One region of the Ruegeria sp. K7 genome, then DNA from elsewhere that is predicted to be linked to it. Evidence: riboswitches for the same ligand, from Rfam matches in the RefSeq annotation. Region 1 holds a riboswitch; the other holds the start of a gene.

Region 1 (7,408 bases):
CCGCGAGGCGCCGTTCTATTTCACCAAGTCCGCACCCAACGCCATCCTGACCGGGGCGACCGTGCCATATCCGCCGGGTACCGAAAACTATCATCACGAAATGGAACTGGTGATTGCAATCGGTCAGCCGGTGTTCCGCGTCAGTCGCGAGCAGGCTTTGGGCGCGGTGTTTGCCTATGGGTGCGCGCTAGACATGACCCGCCGCGACCTGCAAATCCGTGAACGGAACAAACAGCGCCCGTGGGATCTGGGCAAGGATCTGGAAAACGGTGCCGTTTTTGCGCCGCTGACCCGGTCGGAGAGCTGGTCGCCTGACAAAGACAAGCGCATTCATCTGAGCGTCAACGGTGAAGTCCGGCAGGATGCGACCCTGGACGAACTGATCTGGAAAATAGATGAGATCGTGAGCCATCTTTCAAATTACTATCACCTTCGTCCGGGCGATCTGATCATGACAGGTACCCCGGCCGGTGTCGGTGCGGTCCAGGCCGGTGATGTGATTGATGGCGGAATTGACGGTCTTGAATCGATCCACCTAACCCTGTCACAGGTTGAATAGAGCCTATTTAGGGTCTTTCAGCCAACCGTCGGCAAGCTCAACACGATCAAGGCCGGCAAACCTGCGCACCCGGTCCAGCTCGGCCTCCAGACGGCGGGTGCGCGCCTCTGACCAGCGCAACTTTCGCTCGGGCCAGACGGATTGTACCCGCAATTCGCCGCTATCCCTGTGGGCCTTCATGTCGATCCGGCCGATCAGCCGATCACCTTCGAGCAGGGGGAAGACATAATAGCCGTAGGTTCTTTTGGGCGCGGGCACAAACACTTCTATCCTGTAGTGAAACCCGAACAGGCGTTCGGCGCGGTTTCGATCCCGCAGCATCGGGTCAAACGGGCTGAGCACGCGAATTCTGCCCGGTGGCGCGGGCAGTTCAGGGGCCTCTTCAACCAATCCCGGGCGGGAAAACACTTTCCTTGTACGCCCATCCGCGCAATTGATTTCGACTTCCTCAATTGCGCCGTTTTTCTGGGCCGCGGCGCACCAGTCTTTCGCCTCGGCCGGGCTGACCGTATCCCAGAACGCAGCCAGTTCGCCCGATGTTGCAAACCCCAACCTGTCGAGGGCGGCGTTGCACAACCAGTCCACCGTTCCTTCGGCATCGCATGGTGCATGACCGGGGCACAGATGAGTTTCTATCACCCGTTCCGTCAGGTCGTAGCGTTTCTGAAAGCCATCCCGACCAATGACGGTCAGCGCACCCGAGCGCCACAAGAACTCCAGCGCGGTTTTGGACGGGTGCCAGTCCCACCAGCCGCCCGATCCTTTCTTTTCGTCCTTTCCCACATCGGACGAGGATACCGGACCGTGATCGCGGATGTGCAGCAGAACCGAGGCGAACTGTTGTTCAAATCCATCCCGCCGCCAATTCTTCCAGCGGGCCTTCAACAAATCCGCGTCGCGCTGAAACCGCAGGTGCCAATGCCGGTAAAACTCCATCGGAATGACGGCGGCGTCATGCGTCCAATGTTCGAACAGCGCCCTGTCCCGTTCATACAGGCGCTTCAGATGTGTGCTACGATAGGTGGGCCTGCGCGAAAACAGGATCATGTCATGGGCGCGGGCTACGGTGTTGATACTGTCCAGCTGAACAAAACCAAGCCGTCGGATCAGGTCCAGAAGATCCGCGCCTTTTGCGCTGCCCGACGGGGTCTCGGACAGCAAGTGACGATCCATGAACACCGCACGCGCTGTCCGGTTGTCCAGTTTCGGCAGTGCCAAGACTCTAACGCCGCTTCAGTGTGTCGCCGTAGCTGATTTTTGGCGTCAGGGTCACGCGGGTTTCAATCTCGGCTTCCGGGTCGGCCAGCTGTGCCGCGATGATCCCTGCGGCCTGACGGCCGATTTCCAACCGGCAGGCATCCATGGTTGCCAGTTTGCGAGGCAGACCTTGCAGCAGTTCGACATTGTTGAACCCTGCCAGCCCGATTTGACCAGGGATGTCTATCCCCTGATCCAGCAGGTACAACAGTCCGCCAGCGCCGATCATATCATTGGAATAATACAGAAAATCCAGTTCCGGCGACCGTTCCAGCATCGCCTGCGTCATCTCGCGCCCCTTGGCCAGTGCCGACCCGCCCGAGTAGAACTCGCGATCCTCGATCTCGATCCCGTGTTTGCCCAGAACTTCGGTAAAGCCTTCGAAACGTTTGCGCGCGCGGTGGTCCAAAGGCATCTTGGTCCCCATGAAACCGATATGCTGGTATCCGGCCTTCAGAATGGCCTGCGCCATTTCGCGACCGGCACGGCGGTGCGAAATGCCGACCATCGCATCCACGGGTTTGCCGTCGGTGTCCATGATTTCGACCACCGGAATGCCCGCGGAATCCAGCATTGCCCGGGCCGCTTCCGTGTGTTCCAGCCCTGCGATGATCACGCCCGAAGGCCGCCACGAGAGCATCTCGTAAAGGACCTTTTCCTCTTTTTCCGGCAAATAATCGGTTACGCCGACCACTGGCTGCAATTCGGTGTCTTCCAGAACCTGATTGATGCCGGTCAGGACCTCGGGGAAGACCATGTTGGACAGTGAGGGGATGATGACCGCGACCAGATTGACCCGGCTGGATGCTAGCGCGCCCGCAATCTTGTTGGGCACGTATCCCAGCTCTTTCGCGGCGGCCAGAACCCGTGTTCGGGTCGCATCCGAAACATCACCCCGATTGCGCAGGACCCTGCTGACCGTCATTTCGGATACCCCCGACGCTTCCGAGACATCGCGAAGGGTAAGCGGGCGTTTTGTTTCTGTGGTCACGAGGCACCTGCACTGTTGTTTTGCCCGATGGTAGCGTGAACACGGCAACAAATACAACAACTCTGCTTCGGCGTCGAACGCTGGGCCGGTCGGACCTTTTGTGCATCGGAGCGACCCTACATATTTGCGGTGAGTTCAATTTTACACGCGAGTCAACGCCCGCAGTTTCAGGCCTAAAAATCTCAAGTCCGCGAACTGAACCGACGACTATTGAACGCGGAAAGAGATCTAGGAAAATAAACACACTCGCGGTGGCGCATACCAAACCGCGTAGCAAGCGCGAACATGCAATTCCTGATTTCGCAAATGGCGCATGCAACGCCGCAATCAATTGTTGACCGTGTCTTACATATTCTGGCATGAACGCGCCATGTTCGGTTCCGGGGACATCCTCGGAAGCAATAGGGAATGCAGTGCGGCACATTTCGCCAACTCTGCAACTGCCCCCGCAACTGTAGGCGGCGAGCGCGGCTGATAATGCCACTGGGGTATCCCGGGAAGGTTAGTTTAGCGCTTTGACCCGCAAGTCAGGAGACCTGCCGAACATGCGCCCTTGGAAGGGGCGTTCATCATCGGCGACGGGGTGTGCGCCGGATCTGTTTGCCCGACAAGGCAGATGGCTTCGCGTTCCCCATCGTCAAAGTAAATTTGCGCCGGGGATGGCGCGACGTGAGAAGGACTCGATTTGTGAAAAAACTGCTGGTGGCTGCCACGGCTGCTTTGGCGATGCCTGCATTGGCGCAGGCCCATTTCCTGCTGGAATATACCGACGACACGATGATCGAACGCCCCGGTGACGTTCCGGTCAAACTGGTTTTCTGGCACCCGTTTGAAGCCGGTCACGTGATGACCCTGGAAAAACCGGAAGAATTCTTTGTAATCCACAACGGTGAAAAAACCGATCTGATGGATACGCTGGAAGAAACCACTTTTGAAGGACCGGACAACATTGCCAAAGCGTTCCTGGGCTCGGTTCCGGTTAAACGCTCGGGTGACTATGTGGTGGTTACAGTTCCTGCGCCTTACTACGAAGAATCAGAGGATATCTATATCCAGCAGATCACCAAGGCTTACCTCAACCGAAACGAACTGCCGACCGACTGGGATCAGCCGCAGGGGCTGGCCACCGAGATTCTGCCGCTGAACAAGCCTTACAACATCATCGCCGGGTCAACCTTTACCGGTCGCGTGTTGAGCGAGGGACAGCCCGTCGCCGGCGCAGAAATCGAAATCGAGTACATCGCCGCAGCACCGGACATGACCGGCACCGGCGCGAAGGACGCCACCGTGTCCCCATTGCCGGGCGGCGCGTTGGTCGCGATTTCGGATGACAACGGATATTTCACTTTTGGTGTGCCAAAAGCCGGGTACTGGGGCTTTGCCGCTTTGGGCGTGGGTCCGGAAACCGAGCATGAAGGCAAAGAGCTGAGCCAGGATGCGGTCATCTGGATCCGCGCCTGGGATCTGGAGTAAGCCTGAATGCACATCGTCGACGGAGCCCTTTCAAACCCTGTCGTGATCGGCGGTGCGGTCGTCGCGGCTGGCGGGATCGCATTGGGCCTGAAATCGCTGGATCTGGATCGCATTCCCACGGCGGGCGTGTTGTCGGCCAGCTTTTTTGTCGCCTCGCTGATCCATGTGCCGATTGGCCCGTCGTCTGTGCATTTGATTCTGAACGGCCTGGCCGGGCTTCTGCTCGGCTGGGCCGCCTTTCCGGCCCTTTTTGTCGGCTTGCTGCTGCAAGCCGTGTTCTTCGGTTTTGGCGGATTGACCGTGCTGGGGATCAACACGGTGAATATCGCCCTTCCGGCGGTGCTGACCTGGATGATCTTTGGTCGCCTGATCGCACATGGCTCGCCTGTTCAGGGGGCGATCTGGGGCGGCGTCGGTGGCGCGTTTTCGATCGCCGCCACGACTGCTTTTGTCGCGGTCTCGCTGGCGCTGTCCGGCGATGAGTTCCTGCCCGCTGCCAAGCTTGTCTTTTTCGCCCACATTCCCGTCATGGCTATCGAGGCCGTGCTGACAGGTTTTGCCGTTCTTCTGGCCCGCAAGGTCAAACCGGAACTTTTTGTAAAGGTTGCGTCCACATGAAACAGTTGATCCTTGTTTGTACGCTTGCTCTCGCCCCGCTCCCGGCTCTTGCGCACAAGGTTATAGCGGGCGTTTTTCCGGCAGGCGACGCAATCGAAGGCGAGCTGGGGTTTTCCAATGGCGATATGGCCGCAGACCAGGAAGTCATCGTCTATGGCCCCGACGGCTCTGAACTGGGACGCACAGTAACCGATACGGACGGTTTCTTTCTCTACAGCCCGACCAGAGCTGTGACTCATACATTCAGGGCAGATCTGGGTGCAGGGCACGTCGCCGAAGTTGCCATGCCGGCCGACGAAGTGGCCGAAATCATGGGGGTCGAAGCCGAGCTTTCTGAAACAGCCACGCCGGTTGCATCTGCGGATGGCGCGGCAGCGGTGACTGTGGCCTCGCTCTCGGATGAGGAACGCGCCGCCATCGCCAAAGCGGTGCGCGACGAAACCCGCCCACTGCGGCGCGAGATCGCTGCCTACCGCGAGCACAATGATCTGCAGAACATCTTGGGTGGTATTGGTTATATCATTGGTCTGTTCGGCATCGGCTTTTATCTGGCCGCGCGCAAAAAGATGGCCACCTGATGGCACATGCGCTGGAACCACAGGCCAAAACACTGGCCGAGGCAGGCAGAGCCGCCCATTTCGGGATGATCGGAGACTACGATCCCCGTATGCGCATCGTTTTGGCCTGCATCTTTGCCATCGTCACGGTTGCCCTCAATAGTGTTCCGGCGCTGATCGGCGCTTTGTCCGTCTCGCTTGGGTTACTGGTGATGTCACGCTTGCCAGTCGGCCGGACCCTCAAGCGTATGGCCATGATGGACAGTTTCATCATTTTCATGCTGGTGTTGCTGCCATTCTCAATGCCCGGTGACGCGATGTTCACGGTTTTTGGCTTTCCGGCCAGTTGGCAGGGCCTTTGGAAAGCTGTCGAGATTGCACTGACGGCCAACGCGGTCATCCTTGCGCTGATGGTTCTGGTCGGAACGATGGAGCCCGTGACGCTGGGACACGCTTTGCACAAGCTGCGCTGCCCCGAGGTGCTAGTGCACCTTTTGATGTTCACCATCCGCTACATCGAGGTGTTGCGGGAAGAATACCTGCGCCTGCGCGCTGCGATGAAGATCCGCGGATTTCGCCCCGGCACAAACTGGCACACCTACCGAAGCTTCGGGTATCTGGTCGGCATGATGCTGGTGCGCGCGATCGAACGGTCCGAGCGGATTCTGGCGGCGATGAAATGCCGGGGGTTTTCCGGGCGTCTTTTGTTGCTGCAGGACTTTAACATGACACGACGCGATCACATGTTCGCCGCGATGCTGTGCACCGTTTGCCTTGGCCTGCTGTTCCTGGATTATCTATGACGATCCTCAAGCTTGAAGACATTTGTTTTGCGTACCCTGGCCAGCCACCAGTGCTGGACGGCGCTTCGCTGCAGCTTGAACCGGGGCAGCGCCTCTCGATTGCGGGCCCGAATGGCGCGGGAAAATCTACCCTGTTTCGTATTGCCCTTGGCCTGCAAACACCAAGCGCCGGGCGCGTGACCGTCCTGGGAAAGGAAAGGCGCGTCGAGGCGGATTTTCACGAAGTCCGCCGCCAGGTCGGGCTGGTTTTTCAGGATCCTGATGATCAGCTGTTTTGTCCGACAGTGGCGGAAGACATCGCATTTGGTCCTCTCAACCTCGGGCGCAGCAAGTCCGAGGCGCTGGCCATCGTCGACAGGGTGCTTTCCGATCTGGATCTGTTAAGTCTGCGTGATCGCATTACGCACAAGCTCTCTGGTGGAGAGAAGCGGCTTGTGACCCTTGCAACCGTTTTGGCGATGGAGCCGGAGGCGCTGCTTTTGGATGAGCCTACCAATGCGCTTGACGCCAAAAATGAAGCGCGACTTCTGGAAATTCTGCGAAGTCTGCCGCAGGCTATACTGCTGGTAAGCCACGCACCATCGTTTCGCGCGGCATTGGCACCAGACACGCTGGAACTGCGAAACGGGCGGATTGTCAGCCCAAGTGAATGACCTGTTCGCACGAGCTATGCGAATGTCCGCGACAGAGCGCCGTCGTCAGGAAGCCTGCGCGTGCAAGCGGTATGACCCGGGGGTCCGGCTGGTCCACTTTCGAAAGGCGCGGTGAAAATTCGCCGGAGCCGAAAACCCGGTGTCAAAGGCGATCTGTTCAATACTGAGCGTACTTTGCTGAAGCGCGCGGATGGCAATGTCGCGGCGCAGTGCATCCTTGATGTCCTGAAAAGAAGTCCCTTCTTCTTTCAAACGCCTGTTCAAGGTCCGCGGCGTCATTTTCAGGGCACGCGCTGCATCAGGTAGCTGGCAGGTTTGCCATGTTGCGCCGTAGAGAAACGCGCGGACGCGAAGGCTGTTTGTATGCGCGCGCGAACCGGTAAAGATCCAGTCCAGCGGCGCACTTTCAAGGAACACGGATGCCTCAGCCGAACTGCGGGTTATCGGGCGGGTGAACAGACGCGGGTCGAAAAGGATACTGGTCTGCCGAGCGTCAA
Region 2 (7,408 bases), on a different contig from region 1:
GGGCTTCACCCGAACGGCCAGTCTGATCCGCGTTGCCAGAGAAGAAGCGCAGAAGGACGGAGCACTGGTTTTCCTGTTCGACAACGGAGATGCCCTTCAGGGAACGCCATTTGGTGATTGGGCGGCAGAGCAGACTGATGACAACCACGTGTTGATGCAGGCCTTCCGGGAACTTGGCTATGACGCAATCGGACTGGGCAACCATGATTTCGACTTTGGCCTGCAAACGCTGAATCGCGTTCTGGACGGCGCACCGTGCCCGGTGATTTGCAGCAATGCCCGGCAATTGACCACCGGGGCCAAATGGAATGACCGCGCTATACTAAAACGCTCTCTTCTGGTTGACGGCGTCGAAACGCCGTTTCGTCTGGGTCTTTTGTCGATCCTGCCGCCGCAGACGGCGCAATGGAATGCGCACCGGGTTCAGGATGTGGTGGTGTTCGAAGATATTCTGGAGGCCGCGCAAAAGACGGTCGAGGCCCTGCGCACGGACGGCAGCGATGTGATTATCGCCCTGGCGCATTCGGGCCTTGAACCTTCGGAACCCGCGCGCGGATTGGAGAACGCCGTCATACCGCTGGCCGCGATCGACGGGATCGACGCCATTGTTGCAGGCCATACGCATCTCACACTTCCCGGCAAGGATCACGAAGGGCTAGATCATACGGACGCAACCCGGGGGCATGTGCATGGCAAACCGGTTGTCATGCCTGGCGTCGCCGGGACGCATCTTGGCATCATCGACCTGCATGTGCAGAAAACCTCTGCCGGGCGATGGACGGTTGTCGGGCAGCAGGTCAAGCTTCCGCCTGTTCTCTCCCGGCACGGGAACGAAGCGGTTTCCGAAGACCCCGGAATGCAGCATCTGTTCAGTTACGGCCACGAAGAAACCCGTGCACTGGCCTCAAGACCCGTGGGCCACACCGGTCAAAGCCTGCACAGCTATTTCAGCTTTTGCGCACCAGATCGGGGCCTCGCGCTGGTCGCCAGCGCCCAGGCAGCGGCATTGAACCTCCATCTGGACGAAGACCTACGGGGGCTTCCACTGTTGTCCGCTGTTTCGCCCTGCAAGTTCGGAGGCCGCGCGGGACCGCGTTCCTACACGGATGTACCGCCCGGAAAGGTTCGGTTACGCAATGTTTCGGATCTTCATTCTTTCCCGAATGACCTGCGCGCCGTGCTTGTCACCGGCGATATGGTCCGTGACTGGCTTGAAATGTCGGCGGGCATTTTCAATCAGGTGGATGAAGGAACTGTCCGCACTCTGACCGATGAAACACGGGCCGGGCATAACTTCGATGTGCTGTTCGGCCTGACCTATCGGATCGATCTTTCCCAGCCGGCGCGTTTTGATTCTCACGGAATGCTGGTCAATCCCGCTGCAAACCGTGTCCGCGAGATTTGCTGCGGTGGAATCCCTGTTGAACCCACCCAGAAATTCGTTGTGGCCCTGAACAGTTACCGGGCCAGCGGCGGCGGACACTTCCCAGTTGCGCATCAGGCCCGGCAGATCGATCTGCCGACCTTACCCATCAGGGACGTCCTGCGCGACTATCTTTCGGGGGGATTACCGGGCGACCCGATGCAATCTGCGCCCTTCCCCTTCAGCCTTGTCCGGCTTCCCGGCCACGCTTCGATTCTGAAAACCGGGCCGGGAGCAAGGGAGCATCTTTCTGAACTGGACGCATACGATCCGCATGTGCTGGGGCATGACCCGGAAGGCTTTCTACGGATCAGACTGTCACTCTGACGGGTTGTCTTCCTGGCGCAACTTCCCTATATCGACGATTGAGAGGTTGGCGCGGGCGAGCGCCTCGCCAACCTGGTCAGGTCCGGAAGGAAGCAGCCACAACGAGCCCCGCTTGGGTCGATGTCCAACCTCTCACTTCATCCCGCAATCGTCACATCTTTCCGGTCGGAACGGACTTGCTGCTCCGCAGACTCGATCAACCTCGGCCAGACCGCTTTGTTTTTGCGCGTAAAAACACCAATGTGGCCCATGGATTTCAGCCCGAAGTCCTTTGGTTCAAGCACATGACGGTTGGCGTCCGGGCCGTATAGTTCGGCCAGCCTCCAGACCGCATTTTCAGGCACCATCTGGTCGTCCGAAATCGCAAACAGGTCAACCGGACCACCGGCCCGCGGCCAGGTCGCTGCGGGCAGGCTTTGGCCAATTTCAGGCTGATAGCTGTTCGGCGAGGTGCACCATTTTCGCCATTGCCAGTAGACCTTTGACGGCAGGTCCGAACCAAACCCAATGGCCTTGCCGGGCAGATACCCCAGCACATGAACCGCAAAAGGCGCATGCCCGTACCAGAAGATTCCGGCCAGCCCCCGGTAGGGCCAGGGATGATCCGACAACGTAACCAGGCCGGAACACACACAAATCATCCGGTCGATCTGATCCACATCCGATTGCAATGGCCCAAGCATACCCCCCAGCGAATGACCAATGGTCCACTGCCGCGCACTTGGGAATCGCCGTCGCATCTCGGCCCGGGCCGCGGGAATATCGATCAGCGCCCAATCGGACATGGTGACACGCGAATCCTTCAGACGCCCCGATAACGATTTTCCGAAATCGCGGTAATCATAGGTCAGACAGGCAATGCCCTGCTCTTCCGCCAGCCACCGGGCAAAATGCTGATAATAGTCCTGGGGAACGCCGGTCGCGCTGTTCAGAACAACTACGATATCAGGCGCTGCAACAGGCAGGTACAGGCGACCCGACAGCATAGCCGTCCCGGAGGGAAATCGTATGTCTTCGGTCAAGACCTGTTCCTGTATGTCCAACATATCATGCTCCGCTCTCAACTGAACAGTTCAGTTCACCTATCTGTCAGGCCAGTCGCCCGCTCAAGTCAACCCGGTGCAAACATGACCAAACGTCCGCTTTCCCGACCACGCATCGGACCAAATGCCTCGGCCCGCGCAATGCGCTTGACTCGGGGGCCCGGCAACCGCTAGCGATGAGGAGATGGTTTCCGCGCCCTTTAAGGGGCCGGGATGAAAAGGGAACACGGTGCGGTTCTGTCTGGCATTGCCGGAAGGAACCAAGGCCGAGACTGCCCCCGCAACTGTAAGCGGTGAGCAATGCCGAAACACCACTGGCCGAAAGGCTGGGAAGGTCGGCAAAGCGATGACCCGCAAGTCAGGAGACCTGCCATCGATACTGAAACCGAAACTCGGGCGGGGTGTCCGGGCAGGTCCTGATGGCATAGCCCCGTCACACCTGATCCTTGCCCCGCGCCGCGCGCGGAGGGCGCATTATGATCTGGAAGACAAGGACACACGAATTTTCTGCCACTGTGTGCCAGCGCACCGGCAAACCCTGTCCGGCACTGGCGCAAATGGCGCGGGCTCTGACGCGCGCCGTGGCAAGCGCCGGCCCGGCCGCAACCCCGCAATTCGCCATTGAAGGCAGCAGCGAGCTTGCCCATTGCCCCGAAGGGTGCATGGCCCGGTTCCACGCGCGGCCAGACAAAATCCGGGTGTTTTGCGGAACGAATGAGGAAACTCCGGGCGACAGGTTGGAGGATTATGCAGACATGATGTTCTGCGCAGAGTTCCGTGCGCTGCCGTCCGCAATTCTGTCGGACCCGCCCTGCGCCATGCTTGAAGCTTCGGCCCTGGCAGGTCGCCAAGTGGCGGCCCAGGCCGGACATTTGTCGGCCTAAGCTACGGGTCCGCGCTGGCCGGAATCAATTGCGTGGCCCATGCCAGTTGTGCATCTGTTTCAACCGCACAGGGCCGCACCGCCCTCAACCGTTTCAGGGCTGCACCCGGTTGCTCGCCGCATTCGACCATCAGGCGCAACACCACCATTCCGGACCGGCCACAGCCGCCCCGGCAATGCACCAGAATGCGCCCGCCCCCTGACAGGGCATGGCGGACGGCCGCGCTTACATCGGGCCAGCGCGCGGTCACGGCGTCGGGGGGTGCACCGAAATCTTCGACCGGCAGATGGACCCAGCGGCAGGCGCGCGCCTGAATGTCGGTTCCGAAGTCACGCGCGCCGTCCTGCAGCATCTCGACTTCGGTCGTCATTGAAATGACAAGACCGGGCTTCCAGTCGGAAATCGCATTCAGGTCCTGGGCATATTTACCCCCACGCCCCGGCATTGATGTCAGGGCCAGAGTACCTCCTCCGACCTGCAGCGCATGAATAATCATCTGAGACATGCAACGCGCCCTCCTTAATCGTTACGCACAAGAATCCGGTCAAAAATGCTTTCGCCTTCATTTTTACGCGCATCCCGAAGCATTCCCAAATGAATTTCGCGAACCGGCTGTGGACGCAGGCGGCGGCGCACTCTACGCTGCACTTCTGATACGAATCCGACAGAGCAGAAATGACCGACACGCCAAGCCCCGCTTATCAGGTTCTTGCCCGCAAATACCGCCCGGAAACCTTTGCCGACCTGGTTGGTCAGGATGCCATGGTGCGCACCCTGAAAAACGCGTTCGAGGCAGACCGGATCGCGCAGGCCTTCATCATGACCGGCATCCGCGGCACCGGCAAAACGACAACGGCGCGGATCATCGCCAAGGGCATGAACTGCATCGGCCCCGATGGCGACGGCAAACCGACGACCGAACCCTGCGGCCAATGCGAACATTGCGTGGCGATCATGGAAGGCCGCCATGTCGACGTGATGGAGATGGACGCCGCCAGCCGCACCGGCGTGAACGATATTCGCGAAATCATAGACAGCGTCCGCTATCGTGCTGCCAGCGCGCGCTACAAGATCTATATCATCGACGAGGTTCACATGCTCTCGACCAGCGCGTTCAACGCGCTGCTCAAGACACTTGAGGAACCGCCCGAGCATGTGAAGTTCATCTTCGCGACTACCGAAATCCGCAAGGTTCCGGTGACGGTCCTGTCGCGCTGCCAACGCTTCGACCTGCGCCGGATCGAACCCGAGGACATGATCGGGCTTCTGAACAAGATCGCTGCCGCCGAGGGCGCCCAGATCGCAGAGGACGCACTGGCGCTGATCACCCGGGCGGCCGAGGGTTCGGCGCGTGATGCAACTTCGCTGCTGGATCAGGCGATCTCGCACGGGGCGGGTGAAACCAGTGCCGATCAGGTCCGGGCGATGTTGGGTCTGGCGGATCGGGGCCGCGTCCTGGACCTGATGGACATGATCCTACGGGGCGACGCGGCGGGGGCTCTGACAGAGCTAAGCGCTCAGTACGCCGAGGGCGCCGATCCGCTTGCCGTGCTGCGCGACCTGGCCGAAATCACCCATTGGGTGTCCGTGGTCAAAATCACGCCAGACGCCGCCGAGGACCCGACCGTTTCGCCCGACGAACGCGCACGCGGTCAGCAAATGGCCGAAGCCCTGCCGATGCGTGTCCTGACCCGCATGTGGCAAATGCTGCTGAAAGCGCTCGAAGAGGTCTCAGCTGCGCCAAACGCCATGATGGCAGCGGAAATGGCCGTCATTCGGTTGACCCATGTGGCCGACCTGCCAAGCCCGGAAGAACTGATCAAACGTTTGCAGGACGCACCTCCACCCACGCCGAACGGAGGCCCCGGTGGCGGCATGGCCGTACCCTCGCACGCCCCGGTACAACCTCAGGCATCGGCAAGGTCTTCCTACGTTTCCGCACCGAATGGCCCTGCCGGCGCGCCGACTGCGGCCCTGGCACAGGACGTCCAAACCGCTCTGGCGCGCTATCCGACCTTCGAACATGTGGTCGAACTGATCCGGACAAACCGAGACGTAAAGCTGCTGGTCGAGGTCGAAAACGGTGTGCGGCTGATGTCCTACTCACCGGGCCGGATCGAATTTACGCCGACCGATCATGCCCCGACAGACCTTGCCCAACGGCTGGGTTCGGCGCTGCAGCGATGGACAGGCAATCGGTGGGCCGTATCCATCGTGGCAGACGGCGAAGCCGCCACGATCGCCGAAATCCGCGACGCGGCCGACCTCGCTCTAAGGGCCCAGGCCGAGCAACACCCGCTGGTTCAGGCGGTACTCATGCAGTTTCCCAAGGCGCGCATCAAACGGATCGAAACCCCGGAACAGCGCGCCGCCAAGGTCGAAACCGAGGCTCTGCCCGAGGTCGAAGACGAATGGGACCCGTTCGAAGAGGACTGAACATCTGCCTGGAATACAGGAGGATGCCCATGCCCCTTGTGTCACGCATTCACCCTTCGTATTCAGGCGTCAAATCGATTTACAGGAGAAACCCGATGCTCAAAGGTTTAGGCGGTCTGGGCGATATGGCCAAGATGATGAAATCCGCGCAGGACCTGCAGACCAAAATGACCGAAATGCAGGAAGAACTGAACAACCTCATGGTTGTCGGCGAATCCGGCGCCGGTCTGGTCAAGGCCACTGCCACCGCCAAGGGCGAACTCAAAGGTCTGGACATCGACCCGTCGATCTTCAACGGAGACGACAAGGAAGTGGTCGAGGACCTGATCCTGGCCGCCATCAAGGACGCGCAGACCAAGGCCGCCGAGCGCTCTCAGGCGGAAATGGCCAAGCTGACTGAAAGCATGGGGCTGCCGGCAGACATCAAACTGCCGTTCTGATCTTCATCTTTTCCAAAATACTCCCGCCGGAGGCTCCCTCCGGTGCCAAACAGGACAGGCCGTGAGTTCGAACAGCGACATCGACAACCTGATCGACCTGATGGCCAAGCTGCCGGGCCTTGGCCCGCGCTCGGCCCGTCGCGCGGTTCTGCACCTGATCCGAAAACGCGCCCTGCTGCTGACACCGCTGTCGGACGCAATGCAGCAGGTCGCCGCCACCGCCCGCGAATGCCTGAATTGCGGCAATGTCTGTACCGCTGACATCTGTGACATCTGCGACAGCGAGGCCCGCGCCACCGGAGAGCTTTGTGTCGTCGAGGATGTCGCTGATCTTTGGGCGATGGAACGTGCCGGTGTCTTCAAAGGCCGCTATCACGTTCTGGGCGGTACACTTTCGGCCTTGGACGGTGTCGGCCCGGACGAGTTGCGCATTCCCCGCCTCAAAGACCGCGTGACGGCCGAGGGCATCACTGAGATCATCCTTGCCTTGAACGCCACAGTCGACGGACAGACCACCGCCCACTACATTGCCGACCAGTTGGAGGGACAGGTCCGCCTGACCTCACTTGCGCAGGGTGTGCCAATTGGGGGTGAGCTGGATTATTTGGACGACGGGACGATCACGGCGGCGCTGAGGGCGCGGAAAGAACTGTAAGGTCACAGAACCTGCCCCGAGAACATTTTTGAATCATCCTTTGATTTTCCAGAGTAGTGCGTAACTTATGAGCAGATATCCCGATCTATTCGTACTGCGACACGGCGAAACCGAGTGGAATACTCTTGGGAAATTTCAAGGCCGCAAGGACTCTCCGCTGACCGAAACGGGCAAGGCGCAGGCGCGCACTCAAAACCAAA

The links. A riboswitch is a leader RNA that binds a small molecule or an ion and turns the genes downstream of it on or off. The one in region 1 is predicted to bind cobalamin.
Region 2: linked by a shared signal. The riboswitch ahead of ACR0FE_RS09540 (hypothetical protein) and the one ahead of ACR0FE_RS08375 (DUF4198 domain-containing protein) in region 1 are both predicted to bind cobalamin.

Annotation. Positions count from the first base shown of each region.
Region 1 is NZ_JBQFMJ010000003.1:283,975-291,382, forward strand. Features, by position in the region: gene ACR0FE_RS08360 (fumarylacetoacetate hydrolase family protein) at 1-559, shown strand, start outside; gene ACR0FE_RS08365 (winged helix-turn-helix domain-containing protein) at 563-1,777, opposite strand; gene ACR0FE_RS08370 (LacI family DNA-binding transcriptional regulator) at 1,782-2,807, opposite strand; cobalamin riboswitch at 3,166-3,365, shown strand; gene ACR0FE_RS08375 (DUF4198 domain-containing protein) at 3,495-4,280, shown strand; gene cbiM (cobalt transporter CbiM) at 4,287-4,898, shown strand; gene ACR0FE_RS08385 (cobalt ABC transporter permease) at 4,895-5,476, shown strand; gene cbiQ (cobalt ECF transporter T component CbiQ) at 5,476-6,258, shown strand; gene ACR0FE_RS08395 (ABC transporter ATP-binding protein) at 6,255-6,911, shown strand; gene ACR0FE_RS08400 (AraC family transcriptional regulator) at 6,957-7,408, opposite strand, start outside.
Region 2 is NZ_JBQFMJ010000004.1:142,596-150,003, forward strand. Features, by position in the region: gene ACR0FE_RS09525 (bifunctional 2',3'-cyclic-nucleotide 2'-phosphodiesterase/3'-nucleotidase) at 1-1,750, shown strand, start outside; RNA gene ffs (signal recognition particle sRNA small type) at 1,790-1,888, shown strand; gene ACR0FE_RS09535 (alpha/beta hydrolase family protein) at 1,888-2,796, opposite strand; cobalamin riboswitch at 2,962-3,182, shown strand; gene ACR0FE_RS09540 (hypothetical protein) at 3,270-3,677, shown strand; gene ACR0FE_RS09545 (protein-tyrosine phosphatase family protein) at 3,679-4,182, opposite strand; gene ACR0FE_RS09550 (DNA polymerase III subunit gamma/tau) at 4,353-6,113, shown strand; gene ACR0FE_RS09555 (YbaB/EbfC family nucleoid-associated protein) at 6,209-6,553, shown strand; gene recR (recombination mediator RecR) at 6,615-7,208, shown strand; gene ACR0FE_RS09565 (histidine phosphatase family protein) at 7,276-7,408, shown strand, end outside.